DNA from 3 places in the Streptomyces sp. NPDC026672 genome. Region 3 is predicted to be linked to each of the others. Evidence: riboswitches for the same ligand, from Rfam matches in the RefSeq annotation. Region 3 holds a riboswitch; each other region holds the start of a gene.

Region 1 (4,889 bases), on a different contig from region 3:
CCACCGACCCCGGTCTAAGCGAGGCGGTCGTAGAGGCGATCAATCGCGTGGCACCCCAACTGACAGCCACAACGGAGAATGACATCTTCCCCCTGCCCGGCATGGTGCCTGCCCTGACAGGTGTCGTCGAGAAGGCCGACGCCGACCTCGGCTTCCGGCTCTTCCTGCGGGTGCTGAAGGCATCCTTCCTGCCCATCAGCCCGCCTGATCACCATGCACTCCTGGCACTCGGCGAACGCTTCGGCTACCGGGACCTCGTCGACGAGGGCGAACTGAGTCTCGCCCCATCCTCGTCATAGACACGTCACCGCGAAGCCGAAAATCCCTTCTTCTTCAAGGGAGGAAAAGCCAGAGATGACGGCACGATTCAGTGAGTTCATGTTTGGCCTCCCGTGGCTGATGAGCTTCTTCCACCAGGACGCGCACCACACAGGGTCGACGCCTGCCGCCATCGTGACGTACCACTTCGTAGAAGAACTCGACCCCGAGGAGGTGCTCCTCGTACGCCGTGACGCACAGCAACTCGCGGACGGGCTCGATGCCGACGAGAACGCGGCCGTCTGGAAATCGTGCGCGGACAGCGGTCCGACCTTCTACCAGGTCGCCGGGGCCGAGGACGCCTCGGCCTGGATGCGGCAGGTGGTCGACCTCTGCGACGCCTGGCTGTCACGCCGGACTCCACCGCGCCACTTACCGCCGGCGGACCAGTACGACGGACCCGAACTCGCCGGCCAAGTCACGGCACTCCTACGGGAAGTACGTCACCACCTGGCCCCGAAAATGGCGGACACCCTGGAAAAGACGGTCGGCTCCTGCACGCCCGACCTCGCTTTCCGACTCCTGGTGCATGCCCTGCCGAACGCCCGTCAGGTATCGCACCGCGCCGCGATCACAGCTGAGCAGTACACCTCGTTCGTAGAGCTGGCAGCAGCCTTCGACTATGGCGAGTACGCCCTCAGCGACCTGGACGCCGTCTTCGACGGCTAGCGCAGCCCGAAACAAGTTACGGCCGGTGTGGAGGTGGCCACGGTCTCCTCCACACCGGCCGGATCATTTGTCATCGGAGACGAATGCCTTGAAGGCGCGCATCCTCGGGGCACGTCAAGTGTGTCCGATGAAGTACACCGTCCGACCGAAGAACTGGAGAACAATCGTGACCGCTGAATTCGGGCTTTCCTGGATGTCCAGTCAGTGCCATGACTTGGATCTGACCCTGACGGTGCCGGAACTCGACTGTCTTGTGGACGTCGGTCGCAAGGAAGCCCTCTTCCTCGTTGCCGAGCGCTCGGTGGCCGACATTCCCGCGCCGGGGCACACCCTGCTCGGCCGGGACGTGCGGTGTCTGCTGGATTTCGGGTTCGGTCCGCCCCCGCCCGTGCCGCCTGCCGACTCCGCTCTGCGTGAGGCGGTGCTGGAGGCCATCGACCGCTTCGCACCCCGGCTGACCGCCGCGGCGGACAAAGGCGCCTGGGACACCGTCCCTCTCCCAGGGCTGGTGCCCGCCCTGGTCGGCGTGGTCGAGGAGGCCGACGCCGACCTCGGCTTCCGGCTCTTCCTGCGGGTGCTGAAAGCGTCCTGCCTGCGCATCGGGTCGCGTGATCACCAAGTGCTCCTGGCGGTCGGTGAACGGTTCGGTCACCAGGGGCTCGTCGGCGACGGTGAACTGAATCTTGTTCCGTGACCGGGCCCGGCACACGAAGGACCTACGAGGCGGGTTCCCTTCGCCGGTATTGTCCGGATCAGGTGGTAGGGGTCGCCGTTCGGCCCGACCACTGCCGTTCGGCCTCTCAGCCCGACCGTCGACGTCGGCCCCAGCGGATGCCGCGAGCTAACCACGGCGTCGCGCCCGAGTCGGCTACTCCGGTCGAACTCCCTCACTCGTCCCGTAGGCCACTTCCAGGATAAAACGCACATAGCGATAAAGAACCCCCCAAATTCATGATCTTTTTTCGGCTTGTAGAGTGAGTCGGTCGTCATCACACCCGTACGGGGGGAAGCCGGTGCAATTCCGGCGCTGACCCGCAGCCGTGAGCCGCCGAGAGGCGGTGAGCCGGATCGCCCCGACCGGAACGTTGACCGGCTCACCACGCGCCCGGCACCCGCCGCGCGCCGCACCGTCGAGGTCTACGGAGCCGAGCCGCCGGGATGTCCCGTCGTCCCGTGCTGCCCGCCTCCCGCACCCGCACCCGCAGGGAGAGGCAGCCCACCCATGAACGTCCACCGCAGCTCAGCGGCCCTGACCGCGGTCGGCGTCACGGCCGCAATCTCGGTCGCAACCGCGGTCGGGGCCACCGTCGGGGTCCTCGCTTCGGCCGCCCCCGCCCTCGCCGCCGCCCCGGCCCTCGCCGCCGGCCCGGCCACCGCCCCGGCCTCCCCTTCTCCGTCCCCCACCCCCGCCCTCCCCTCCGGGCTCTTCGGTCGCGCCGACCCGCAGTACGACGGTGTCTGGCGGCAGTCCCTCGCCCTGCTCGCGCAGCGTTCCGTCGGTGAGCGGCCCGCCGCCGCGGCCGTGGACTGGCTGGCCGGACAGCAGTGTGCGAACGGCGCCTTCCCCGCCTTCCGGCCCGACCCGGCCGCCAAGCCCTGCGACGCCAGGACCATGGTCGACAGCAACAGCACGGCCGCCGCCGTCCAGGCGCTCACGGCCGTCGGCGGGCGGGACGCCGTCTCGGGCCGGGCCGTGGCCTGGCTCAAGTCCGTGCAGAACGCCGACGGCGGCTGGGGCTACGCGCCCGGCGGACCCAGCGACGCCAACTCGACGTCCGTCGTCGTCGGCGCGCTCGCCTCCTCCGGGGACGAACCGGAGGACGTCGTCAAGAACGGCAAGTCCCCCTACGACGCCCTGCTCAAGCTCGCCCTGCCCTGTGCGAAGCAGGGCGCGTTCGCCTACCAGCCCGACAAGAAGGGCGCCCTCACGGCCAACGCGGACGCGACCGCCGCCGCCGTCGTGGCCGCCCTCGGCAAGGGCATGGACATCACAGGCAAGGTCGCGATCAACCACGCGGGCAAGGGGGGCGCCACCACCGGCGCCACCACCGGGGCCAGCACCGGGTCCGGCACCAGATCCAGCACCCAGTGCTCCGACTCCGGCGCCCCCACCCCCGACCGCGCCGCCGCCAACGGTGCCGCCTACCTCACCCGGGCCCTGGCCGACAACGGCCACCTCACCTCCGCCCTCGCCGGCGCCCCCGCCCAGCCCGACTACGGCAACACCGCCGACGCGGTCGTCGCGCTCGCCGCGCAGGGCGGTGCCGGGCGGGCCGGGAAGCCGCTGGCCTGGTTGGAGAAGAACGCCGGGGCCTGGGCCGAGCAGAGCGGGCCCGCCGCCTGGGCCCAGTTGATCTTCGCGGCCAACGCCGCCGGGGGCGATCCGCGCGACTTCGGCGGTACGGACCTCGTCCGCGCCCTGAACGCGACCGGACCGGCGCCTGCCGCTGCCGCCGCGGAGGGTACGGCCGGGAAGGACGGGGAGAAGGCCGACAACAAGGCCGCCGACACGAACTCCGGCAAGGACTCCAGCAAGGACTCCGGCAAGAGCTCCGGCAAGGACTCGGGCCACGACTCCGACGGCTCGGGCACCAACGTGTGGTGGACCGTCGGCACCTTCCTCGTCGCCGGCATCGGCATCGGCTTCCTGATCAGCGGCCGCGGGAGGCGCAAGCCGTGACCCCCACGCGCCGCAGCCCCGCCCGCCACAGCCCCACTCATCACACCTCCGCCCGCCACAGCCCCACTCACCACACCCCCGCCCACCACACCACCCTCCTGCTGCTCACCCTGTTCGTCCTCGTGGCCGCCGTCGGTCAGGCTCATGCCGTCGGCTACCGCTACTGGTCCTTCTGGCAGCGCGACGGCGCACGCTGGACATACGCCACCGAGGGTCCGTCCACCGCACGGCCCGCCGACGGCGAGGTGCAGGGGTTCAGGTTCGCGGTGAGCGCGGACTCCGCCGACGCCCAACGCCCGCGCGGCGACGCGGACTTCGGGACGATCTGCGCGGGGACCCCGGCGCGGGGCGGGGCGAAGCGGGTGGCGCTGGTGCTCGACTTCGGTACGGCGGCGGACGCCCCGGCCGGGGAGACGCCGCCCGCGCCCCGTACCGCCTGCGCGCGGGTGGCGCCCGACGCGACGACCGCGGAGGCGCTGGCCTCGGTGGCCCCGCCCCTGCGCTACGACACCAACGCCCTCCTCTGCGCCATCACCGGTTATCCGGCCAAGGGCTGCGGCGACCAGATCGCCGACCACAAGGACCAGGGCCAGGGCAACGGCGACAACACCCCCGCCCCCGCCGCCCACAAGAACACCGGCGGCCCCTCCGTCGGCCTCCTCACCGGCGCAGCCGCCGTGCTCCTCCTGACCGCAGCCGCCCTCTGGCAGACCCGACGCCGCCGACATGCCTGACCACCCCGCACCACAACGCCCCCTCCCCCTACGCCCCCTCCACCTCCACCCCGGCGCCTGGTGGCTCTGGGCACTCGGCATGGGTACCGCCGCCATGCGGACCACCAACCCCCTCCTGCTGGGCCTGCTGATGGCGGCGACGGCGTACGTCGTCGCCACGCACCGCTCCCCCACCTCCCCCCGGTCCCGCTCCTACGCCGCGTTCGTGCGCCTCGCCCTCGCCGTGCTGGTCGTCCGGGTGGTCTTCGCGGTCGTCCTCGGTTCCGGCGTCCCCGGGACGCATGTGCTCGTCACGCTGCCCGAAGTCCCGCTCCCCCACTGGGCGCAGGGCATCCGGCTGGGCGGGCGGGTGACCGCCGAGTCGGTCGTGTACGCGCTCTACGACGGCCTGCGCCTGGCCGCGCTGCTGGTCTGCGTCGGCGCGGCGAACGCGCTCGCCGACCCGGCCCGCCTGCTCAAGTCGCTGCCGGGCGCGCTGTACGAGATGG
Region 2 (4,889 bases), on a different contig from region 3:
CACCCGGAGAACCCGGCGACCAGGAGCGCGCCGAGGGCGACGACACCCGTCAGGAGGCGACCCGAGGACGAGAACATGACGAACCTCCCGCACGGCACCACAGCACGACGACCGGACAGCTCCCACGCCACCACGACCGCACCCCGCCGACCATCGCGACGGGCCGTACGGGTGAGCGGGAACCGCCCCACCGGCGCATAGGGTCGGGGTTCCGGGGCCGGGCGGTCCCGTTCCGTGTCCGTGGAGTGGAAGGAGCACCGGAGTGAGCGACGGCAGGAGTGCGCGGATTCCCGTGATCATCGACTGCGACACCGGTGTCGACGACGCCCTCGCCCTGCTGTTCGCCGTACGGCACCCGGGGATCGACCTGCGCGCGGTCACCTGTGTCGCCGGGAACACCGACGTGGACGGCGTGGTCCGCAACACCCTGACCGTGCTGGAGACGGCCGGCGCCGGGGACGTGCCCGTCGCCCGGGGCGCCGAACGGCCGCTGATCGAGCCCGTCCGGTCGGCCCGGCACGTGCACGGCGCGGACGGCATGGGCGACCTCGGCCTGCCCGCGCCCACCCGCACCCCGGTCGACCTGGACGCGGTGAGCCTGCTGCGCCGCGAGATCCTCGCCTCCCCGCGCCCGGTCACCCTCGTCCCGACCGCCCCGCTCACCAACATCGCCCTGCTGCTGCGCACCCACCCCGAGGTCACCCGCAACATCGAGCGGATCGTGTTCATGGGCGGCGCGGTGGCCGGCGGCAACGCCACCCCCGTCGCCGAGTTCAACGTCTGGCACGACCCCGAGGCCGCCGCGGTCCTGCTCACCGCGGGCGTGCCGATCACGATGTACGGCCTCGACGTGTTCACCCGGGTCGTCGTGCCGGGCGCCCGGGTGCGGCGGCTGCGGGCGAGCGAGGAGCCCGGCGCCCGCCTCGCCGGCGACCTGCTGGCCCACCGCCCCGCCTCCCCCTACGACGACGGCGCCGACCCGGCGGGCGGCCTCGGCGACGCGGGCGCCGTGTGCGCGGTCGCCGACCCGGCGGGCCTCACCACCCTGCCGCTGCCCGTCGAGGTGTCCCTGGCCCCCGGCCCGACCCGCGGCCAGACCGTCGTGGACCGCCGCCCGCGCCCCGGCGAGTCCGAGATCCACGACGGCGTCCGCGCACAGCCCCTCGTGGACGTCGCCCTGGACGTCGACGTGGACCGCTACGTCCGGCTCTACCTGGACACGGTGGCTCCCTAGAAACCGGCGGCGGGCGCTACTCCCCCGCCGGTACCGCCCAGCGCTGCTCCACCTTCGCCACCTTCCAGTACGTCAGCGCCGCCGCCCACACGAGGACGAACAGGGCGACGACGACGTACCCGACGTTGTCGAGGTCGAGGCCGGCGATCCGGTCGGTGATCCCGTCGCGCAGACCGAGCTTGTCGTGCACCACGCCGACCAGCTCGATCGTGCCGATGAAGAACGCCACCGCGATGGACAGCCCGGTGATCGTGAGGTTGTAGAACACCTTGCGCACCGGGTGGGAGAACGCCCACTGGTAGGCGAAGTTCATGAACGTGCCGTCCAGCGTGTCGAACAGGCTCATCCCGGCGGCGAACAGCAGCGGCAGGCACAGCACCGCGTACCAGGGCAGGCCGGCCGCCGCGCCCGACCCGGCCATCACCATCAGCGTGACCTCGGTCGCCGTGTCGAAGCCGAGCCCGAACAGGAAGCCCAGCGGGTACATCTGACCGGGCCGGCTGATCGACCGGGTCAGCCGGCCGAGCACCCGGTTCATGAACCCCCGCGAGTCCAGGTGCCGTTCGAGGGCCCGCTCGTCGTAGGTGCCGGCCCGCATCGCCCGGAAGACCCGCAGGATGCCCGCCAGGGCCACCAGGTTGAGCGCGGCGATCAGATAGAGGAACGACCCGGAGACGGTCGTGCCGACCAGACCCAGCGTCCGGTGGGTGCGCGAGCCGTCGTTCATCAGCGTGCCCGCGAGCCGCGCGCCGCCCGCCACCAGCGCGGCCATCACGACCACCACGCTGGAGTGCCCCAGCGCGAACCAGAACCCCACCGACACCGGCCGCTTGCCGTCGGCCATCAGCTTGCGGGTGGTGTTGTCGATCGCGGCGATGTGGTCGGCGTCGAACGCGTGCCGCATGCCCAGCGTGTAGGCGGTGACGCCGAGGCCGACCCCGAACGCCCGGGAGCCGATCTCGTAGTGCCCGGGGGCGACCAGGAGGAAGAGGACCCCGAAGGCGGCGACGTGCAGGGCGGCTATCACCGCCAGCAGCCCCGCGGCCCGCACGGTGTCCTCGCGTCGCCAGCGGAAAACGGCAGCGTCGGTCATCGGGTTCACGCTCCAGCACCTCGTGGATCACTTCGTGAGCTGCCGTGGCCGGTCTCCTGGCTTACGGGGTGGTGCCTTCGCCGTCCCTGCCTTCCCGGTCGTTGGACCAGTGGCCCGGCTGCTGCCGGACGGGACGGGAACTCCCCGATCACAGTGGCGAGGGCCGCGTCGACCTTCCATCGACTTCCCGAGCACCACGGCCCGTCCACCGTAGGCGGCACGGGCCGTTCCCGCCCAGCCCGACGGGGGACGGGTAGGGAAGATCACAGAGGGTGCGGAGCGGAACGAACGGGGCGGGCGGCCGGTGCCCCCTCGTGGGGTCCGGCCGCCCGCCCGCGCGGGATCAGCCCTGCTGGGACGCGCGCTTGCGCTTGGTGAGGAACACCAGGGCGCCGCCGCCGACGAGGAGCACCGCGGCGCCCCCGGCGATCAGGCCCGTGTTGCTGTTGGCACCGGTCTCCGCCAGGTCGCCGCCACCGCCGTTCGGCGCGGGCGCCGGGGCGGTCGACGAGCCGGACGCGCTCGGCGCCGGGGTGTCGGCCGTCGGCGTGCCGGAGGCGGGCGGGGTCGACTCGCCGGCCGGCGGGGTCGTCTCCTCGGCCGGGGTCGACGGCGTGCCGGACTCCGGGGCGGACTCGGTCGGCGTGGCGGGCGTGCTCGGGCTGGCCGGCGGCTGCGACTCGGTGCTCGTGCACTCCTTCGTGCCGCCGTTCCAGGCCGCGATCAGCTTGTCCTTGATGACCGGGCGGTCCGGGCCCTTGGGCAGCTGACCGTGCTCGAAGCCGTCCTTGGTGTCCAGTCGGCCGTCGAACTTCACGGCACCGCGGTACAGGTCGATCTGCGCGAAGCAGCCCGCGTCCGGCACGGCGATGTCGAGGGTGTCGGTCGCGCCCGGCTTCACGGTCGCCGTGTCGAAGTCGACGAAGACCTGCTCGCCGGAGGTGGCGAAGGTGGCGCCGTGGGCGCGGTACGAGGCGAGGGAGGCGGTGCAGGAGGCGGCGTCACCGGCGGCGCGCACGCTGACGTGCACCTTGCCGTCCGCGGTGGGCTTGAGGGCCTGGTCGTCGACCCGGACGGAATCGAAGAAGCGGGTGCCGTCGAGGGAGAACTCGCAGCGGTCGGTCCCGGTCTCGGTCCCGGCGCCGGTGCCGGGCTTGTAGGAGCCGCCGGACTTCCAGCCGTGGCCGCCGGCCGCTCCGTGGGACCCCCCGTGGGACCCGCCGTGGGCCCAGGCGCCGGACGCGGCGGCGACGGTGGCGGCGCACAGGGCGAGCGTCGCGGCGCCCGTCCCCAGCAGGCGGCTCGCGGAGGCACGTCTCGCTATGGACATCTGAATCCCCATCTCAGAACCCGGGAGGACGGACGCGCGAGGGTCCGTGGTCCCGGAAGCCATGAAGGCGTAACGAAGCAGAAGAGACACCGGGCGCATTGGTCACACGCGCCCCGGCGTGCCCTCATGGTGGTTCGCTCCGGCGAAGGCTGTCAACCTGCCGTGACACAAGGGCACTTCCTGGTTCGTCACAACTTCATCACACAGGGAATGATCCGCTCCGGTCGGGAGGAAGGTTCGTGATCCCGGCAATGTGGACAGAGTTCACCCTGTCCACCCCCGAAGGGAGCCCGCGTGACCGACCTCTCCTCCAGGAACCCCGACTGGTGGCGGCAGGCCGTCATCTACCAGGTGTATCCGCGCAGTTTCGCCGACGCCGACGGTGACGGACTCGGCGACCTCAAGGGCGTCACCGAGCGGCTGGGGCACCTCGCCGCGCTGGGCGTCGACGCGCTGTGGCTGAGCCCGTTCTACCCGTCGGAACTGGCCGACGGCGGCTACGACGTGGCCGACTACCGCGGCGTCGACCCGCGGCTCGGCACCCTGGACGACTTCGACGCGCTGGTCGCCGAGGCGCACCGGCTCGGGCTGAAGGTCGTCGTCGACATCGTCCCCAACCACACCTCGCATCTGCACCCCTGGTTCGAGGAGGCGCTGTGCGCGCCGCCCGGCTCCCCGGCCCGCGACCGCTACGTCTTCCGGTCCGGGCGCGGACCCGGGGGTGAACTCCCGCCCACCGACTGGGAGTCGGTGTTCGGCGGCAGCGCCTGGCAGCGGCTGCCCGACGGCGACTGGTACCTGCACCTGTTCGCGCCCGAACAGCCCGACCTCAACTGGGACGACGAGGAGGTCCGCGCCGACTTCCGCACCACGCTGCGCTTCTGGTGCGACCGGGGCGTGGACGGCTTCCGCGTCGACGTCGCCCACGCCCTCGCCAAGGACCTCACCGAACCGCTGCGGGACGTGGGGGACATCGGGGCGACGGGAGAGGAGTCGCTGCTGCGGGTGCCGCCCGGCAGCCACCCGTACTGGGACCGCGACGAGGTCCACGAGATCTACCGGGACTGGCGGAAGATCCTCGACGCGTACACCCCGCCGCGCACGGCGGTCGCGGAGGCGTGGGTGCCGGCGGCGAGACGCGCGCTGTACGCCCGCCCGGACGAACTGGGGCAGGCGTTCAACTTCGAGTACCTCCAGTCGGGTTGGGACGCGGACGAGCTGCGGGGCGTGAT
Region 3 (4,889 bases):
GCCTCCCCCGGCCGGTGGGGCCTGCGGTCAGGACGAGGAGAGTTCCTCGCGGACCGTGCGGGCGGCGGTGACCAGGTTGTCCAGGGACCGGCGGGTCTCGGGCCAGTCGCGGGTCTTCAGCCCGCAGTCGGGGTTCACCCACAGGCGTTCGGCGGGAATCGCCTTCAGCGCGGTGCGGAGCAGTGCAGCGGCCTCCGCGACGCTCGGGACACGGGGTGAGTGGATGTCGTACACACCGGGTCCGGCTTCGCGCGGGTAGCCGTGGGCGGCGAGTTCGCGGGCGACCTGCATGTGGGAGCGGGCGGCTTCCAGGCTGATGACGTCGGCGTCGAGGTCGTCGATGGCCTGGACGATGTCACCGAACTCGGCGTAGCACATGTGGGTGTGGATCTGGGTGTCCGGCCGGACCCCGCCGGTGGTGAGCCGGAACGCCTCCGTCGCCCAGGCGAGATACGCGGCGCGGTCGGCCGCACGCAGCGGCAGGGTCTCGCGCAGGGCGGGCTCGTCGACCTGGATGACCGAAGTCCCGGCCGCTTCCAGGTCGTTCACCTCGTCGCGCAGGGCGAGGGCGACTTGGCGGGCGGTGTCGCCGAGGGGCTGGTCGTCGCGGACGAAGGACCAGGCGAGCATGGTGACCGGTCCGGTGAGCATGCCCTTGACCGGCTTCTCGGTGAGTGACTGGGCGTACGTCGTCCAGCGCACCGTCATCGGCTGGGGGCGGGAGATGTCGCCGGCCAGGATCGGCGGGCGGACGTGGCGGGTGCCGTAGGACTGCACCCAGCCGTGCTGGGTGGCGAGGTAGCCGGTGAGCTGCTCGGCGAAGTACTGGACCATGTCATTGCGTTCGGCCTCGCCGTGCACGAGGACGTCCAGACCGGCCTTCTCCTGGAAGGAGATCACCTCCCTGATCTCGGCCCTGACGCGCTCCTCGTAGCCGTCCGTGTCGATCCGGCCCGCTCGCAGATCGGCGCGGGCGGTGCGCAGCGCGCCGATCTGGGGGAAGGAGCCGATGGTGGTGGTCGGCAGCACGGGCAGGCCGAGGTGGGCCCGCTGGGCCGCCGTGCGTTCGGAGTAGGGCTGGGAGCGGCGGGTGTCGGTCTCGGTGACGGCGGAGGCGCGGGCCCGGACGGCCGGGTCTCGTGTGATCGGCGAGGTCGTGCGGGAGGCCAGGTCGGCGCGGTTGGCGGCGAGTTCGCCGATGATCGCGTCGGTGCCCTGGGCGAGGCCCTTGGTGAGCGTGACGATCTCGGCGGTCTTCTGCTTCGCGAAGGCGAGCCACCGCAGGATCTGCGGCTCGATGTCCCGCTCCCGGGCGGAGTCCAGCGGCACGTGGAGCAGGGAGCAGGAGGCGGCGACGTCGACCCGGTCGGCCAGTCCGAGCAGAGTGCCGAGGGTGGCCAGGGACTTGGTCAGGTCGTTGGCCCAGATGTTGCGGCCGTTGACGACGCCGGCGACGAGCCGCTTGCCGGGCAGACCGCCGACGGCCGCGAGCGCGTCGAGGTTGGCGGCGGCGGACTCGGTGAAGTCCAGCGCGAGCCCGTCGACGGGAGCCTTGGCCAGCAGCGGCAGCGCGTCGCCGAGCCGGCCGAAGTACGAGGCGACCAGGAGCTTGGGCCGGTCCGTGAGAGCGCCGAGGTCATGGTAGGCGTGCGCGGCGGCGTTCAGTTCGGCCGGGGAGCGGTCCTGGACGAGGGAGGGTTCGTCGAGTTGCACCCACTCGGCGCCGGCCGCGCGTAGATCGGCGAGGACTTCGGCGTACACCGGCAGTAGCCGGTCGAGGAGGGTGAGCGGGTCGAAGTCCGCCGGTGAGCCCGGGGCGGGCTTGGCGAGCAGGAGGTAGGTGACCGGCCCGACAAGCACCGGACGGGCGCTGAGCCCGAGGGCGAGGGCTTCCTTCAGTTCCGCGACCTGCTTGGTGGGGTCGGCCGTGAACACGGTGTCAGGGCCCAACTCGGGTACGAGATAGTGGTAGTTCGTGTCGAACCACTTCGTCATCTCCAGCGGGGCCACGTCCCGGGTGCCGCGGGCCATGGCGAAGTAGCCGTCCAGGGCGTTCGCTGCGACGGCGGGACGGTGGCGTGCGGGGATCGCGCCGACCATGACGGTGGTGTCCAGGACGTGGTCGTAGTACGAGAAGTCACCGGTGGGCACTTCGTGGATGCCGGCCGCGGCCAGCTCCTGCCAGTTGGTCCTGCGCAGTTCGGCGGCCACGGTCTTGAGGGCTTCGGCGGTGACGAGGCCCTTCCAGTAGCCCTCGACGGCCTTCTTCAGTTCCCTGTCCGGGCCCTGCCGGGGGTAGCCGTACACGGTGGCCCGTGCTGCCGCGGGTGCGGTCCTCGTGGTCACGGAGATCTCCTTCGCGAGATGAATCCCTGAGATCCCGGGTGACGGGACGCGAGCGCGAAGGGGTGACGGACCGGGCGGAAACCGACCTCGCGCGTCACAGCGCGGTCGTCCGCCGGGTATGTACGCCGACCCGCCCACGAAGTCACCGGGATGTCCGCGCACGAGTCGGTCGTACGCGGGCAACGGGCAGGTCTTCGGACTTGCGGGCGCGTCCTCCTGACGGAGGACTCCTACTGGCCGTCGCTTCCCGGACCCGGTACGTCGGGCCCAGTGCGTATGACGGCGGTCGTTCCCGCTCACCGCTGCGGGGCAGTCCCGGATTTCCACCGGGTTCCCTCTTACGACGCATCCCGCCTGGCGGACGGGGCGAACCAGCTGCACCAGTCACCCTACGGGCCCGTTCACGGACGCGGTGTGTCACGTCCAGCATCCGGATGGTGAGGTGGGCAACAAGGGGTGGACGACGCGGAATGTACGGGGGCGACAGGGCACCGACATCGTGAGCGTCCAGGACACGGACAGCGCTCGGACGCCGCAGGCCCCGGTCTCGACAGCGGCGGGCGAGGAGGTCCCCGACCGTCGCCTCGCCTCCGGGGGGATCGATACCGACACCTGCACTCCGGCACACGAAGGAACGGTGGTGCACCGCAGGGGTCCACGGTGACGTGCCCGCGAGGTCGGCGGGCCGGAGTCACTGGTCCTGCGCGCCCACAAGGGTGTTGAGCAGGGGCAGGAGTTCGTGCAGGGGCGCCGCCTTCAGCGCGGGCAGGGTGTCGGTGCCGCGGGCGAGGAACACCCCGATCAGCGCGGCCGTCAGTAGCTCCGCACGCAGTTGGGCGTGCTGTACGCCCTGGGCGTCGAGCCGTCGGCGCACCGGATCGACGATCCGGTGGTGCAGTTCCTCGCGGGCCGCGCGATCGGCGGCCGCGTCGCCGAAGGGGCCCACGGCGACCTGATAGATGGGCCCGGGTCCTTGGTGTGTCGCCTTCTCCGCGAGATAGGTGAGGTGCGCGGGGTCGAGGAAGTCGGACGCCGGATCGACACCGCGCTCGGCGTGGAGGACGGCGATGTACAACTGCGCCTTGCCGCCGAAGTAGCGCGCGATCATCGTGGGGTCGACCTCGGCGCGCTCACCGATCTCCCGGGCGGTCGTCTGGTCGTATCCCCGGTCCGCGAAGAGTTCGGCCGCGGCCTTCAGGAGCCGCTCCCGGCTTCCCTCGGCGTCACGGCGGCGCTTTGTCTGGTTGGCGGTCACCGGTGCATTCTCGCAATTCCCGGCTCCGGTGTCAGCCTGCGCCGGCGGGCATGACCTGCGCGATCGGGCGCGGCGGAGGTGCGCGGTTCCCCGGGCGATTCGTTTCGTGACGTTTCGCCACTGCTCTGCGAGGCCGAGGGCCTGCTTCACCACCACAAGCACCCCTGTCCGGGGTGGGCAGCCGGTCCAGACGAAACCGTCCAGGCCGTTCGGCGCCGCTACGGTAGCCGTGGAGCTGGGGTGTGCTGAATGCTGATCCAGTGCGGGGTGGTGTACTCGTCCACGATCCACTCGCCACCGGACCGGCCGACACCGGAGTTCTTCTCCCCGCCGAAGGGCATGTGCGGCTCGTCGTACGCGGAGGCGTCGTTGACGTGCGACATACCGGCTTCGACGCGCTGGGCGAAGCGGACGCCGCGGTCGAGGTCCCGGGTGAAGACGGCGCTGGACAAGCCGTATTCCGTGTCGTTGGCCAGGCGCAGCGCGTCGGACTCGTCCTCGGCCCGCAGGATGGTGATGACCGGACCGAAGACCTCCTCCCGGGCCGTGGGCGTGGCGGAGTCGCCGAGGACGACGGTCGGGGGCAGCACCAGGCCGGCCGGACCGACCGGGTCACCTCCGAGGAGGACCGTGGCCCCGCTCTCCCGGGCCCGCGAGATCTTGGCCCGGATGCCCTCCAGTTGACGGCGGTTGATCACCGGTCCGACGAATGTCTTCGGGTCCGAAGGGTCGCCGTAGGGCAGGTCCTTGACGCGCTCCACGAACCTCTCGATGAAGGCGTCGTAGATCGGCGCCTCGACGATGAGCCGGTTCCCGCTGGTGCAGATCTGTCCCTGGTTCGCGTAGGCGCTGTAGGCGGCGCCGTCGACGGCCTGCTCCAGGTCCGCGTCGCCGAGGACGACGACCGGGGCGTTCCCGCCGAGTTCCAGGGCGAGCCGCTTGATGCCCGCAGTCCGGGTGATGTGGCGGCCCACGGCCGTGGAGCCGGTGAACGAGATCACGCGGGGGACGTCGCTGGCCGTGAGCGTGTCGCCGAGGGCCGCGGCGTCCTCGCGCGCGTGGGTGATCACATGGAGGACGCCCTTCGGGAGCCCCGCCTCCTCGAGGATCTTTGCGTGCAGCAGACCGCCGGTGACGGGGGTGTCCTCCGAGGGCTTGACCACGACCGTGTTGCCGAGCGCGATCGCGGGTGCCATCGCGCGGCCCGTCAGGTAGAAGGGGAGGTTCCAGGGGCTGATCACACCGACGACGCCCACCGGTACGCGGTAGACGCGGTTCTCCTTGCCCG

Evidence for each region. A riboswitch is a leader RNA that binds a small molecule or an ion and turns the genes downstream of it on or off. The one in region 3 is predicted to bind cobalamin.
Region 1: it holds a riboswitch for cobalamin, as region 3 does, so the genes downstream of both, AB0F77_RS16595 (prenyltransferase/squalene oxidase repeat-containing protein) here and metE (5-methyltetrahydropteroyltriglutamate--homocysteine S-methyltransferase) in region 3, are expected to answer to the same signal.
Region 2: it holds a riboswitch for cobalamin, as region 3 does, so the genes downstream of both, AB0F77_RS32960 (HoxN/HupN/NixA family nickel/cobalt transporter) here and metE (5-methyltetrahydropteroyltriglutamate--homocysteine S-methyltransferase) in region 3, are expected to answer to the same signal.

The regions. Positions count from the first base shown of each region.
Region 1 is NZ_JBEZXS010000012.1:114,204-119,092, reverse strand. Features, by position in the region: gene AB0F77_RS16610 (hypothetical protein) at 1-299, shown strand, start outside; gene AB0F77_RS16605 (hypothetical protein) at 379-987, shown strand; gene AB0F77_RS16600 (hypothetical protein) at 1,154-1,681, shown strand; cobalamin riboswitch at 1,950-2,081, shown strand; gene AB0F77_RS16595 (prenyltransferase/squalene oxidase repeat-containing protein) at 2,210-3,667, shown strand; gene AB0F77_RS16590 (SCO2322 family protein) at 3,766-4,401, shown strand; gene AB0F77_RS16585 (energy-coupling factor transporter transmembrane component T) at 4,394-4,889, shown strand, end outside.
Region 2 is NZ_JBEZXS010000038.1:806-5,694, forward strand. Features, by position in the region: gene AB0F77_RS32950 (hypothetical protein) at 1-77, opposite strand, end outside; gene AB0F77_RS32955 (nucleoside hydrolase) at 263-1,234, shown strand; gene AB0F77_RS32960 (HoxN/HupN/NixA family nickel/cobalt transporter) at 1,251-2,327, opposite strand; cobalamin riboswitch at 2,356-2,541, opposite strand; gene AB0F77_RS32965 (LAETG motif-containing sortase-dependent surface protein) at 2,671-3,657, opposite strand; gene AB0F77_RS32970 (glycoside hydrolase family 13 protein) at 3,952-4,889, shown strand, end outside.
Region 3 is NZ_JBEZXS010000007.1:303,313-308,201, forward strand. Features, by position in the region: gene metE (5-methyltetrahydropteroyltriglutamate--homocysteine S-methyltransferase) at 28-2,346, opposite strand; cobalamin riboswitch at 2,514-2,737, opposite strand; gene AB0F77_RS11350 (TetR family transcriptional regulator) at 3,038-3,601, opposite strand; gene AB0F77_RS11355 (aldehyde dehydrogenase family protein) at 3,820-4,889, opposite strand, start outside.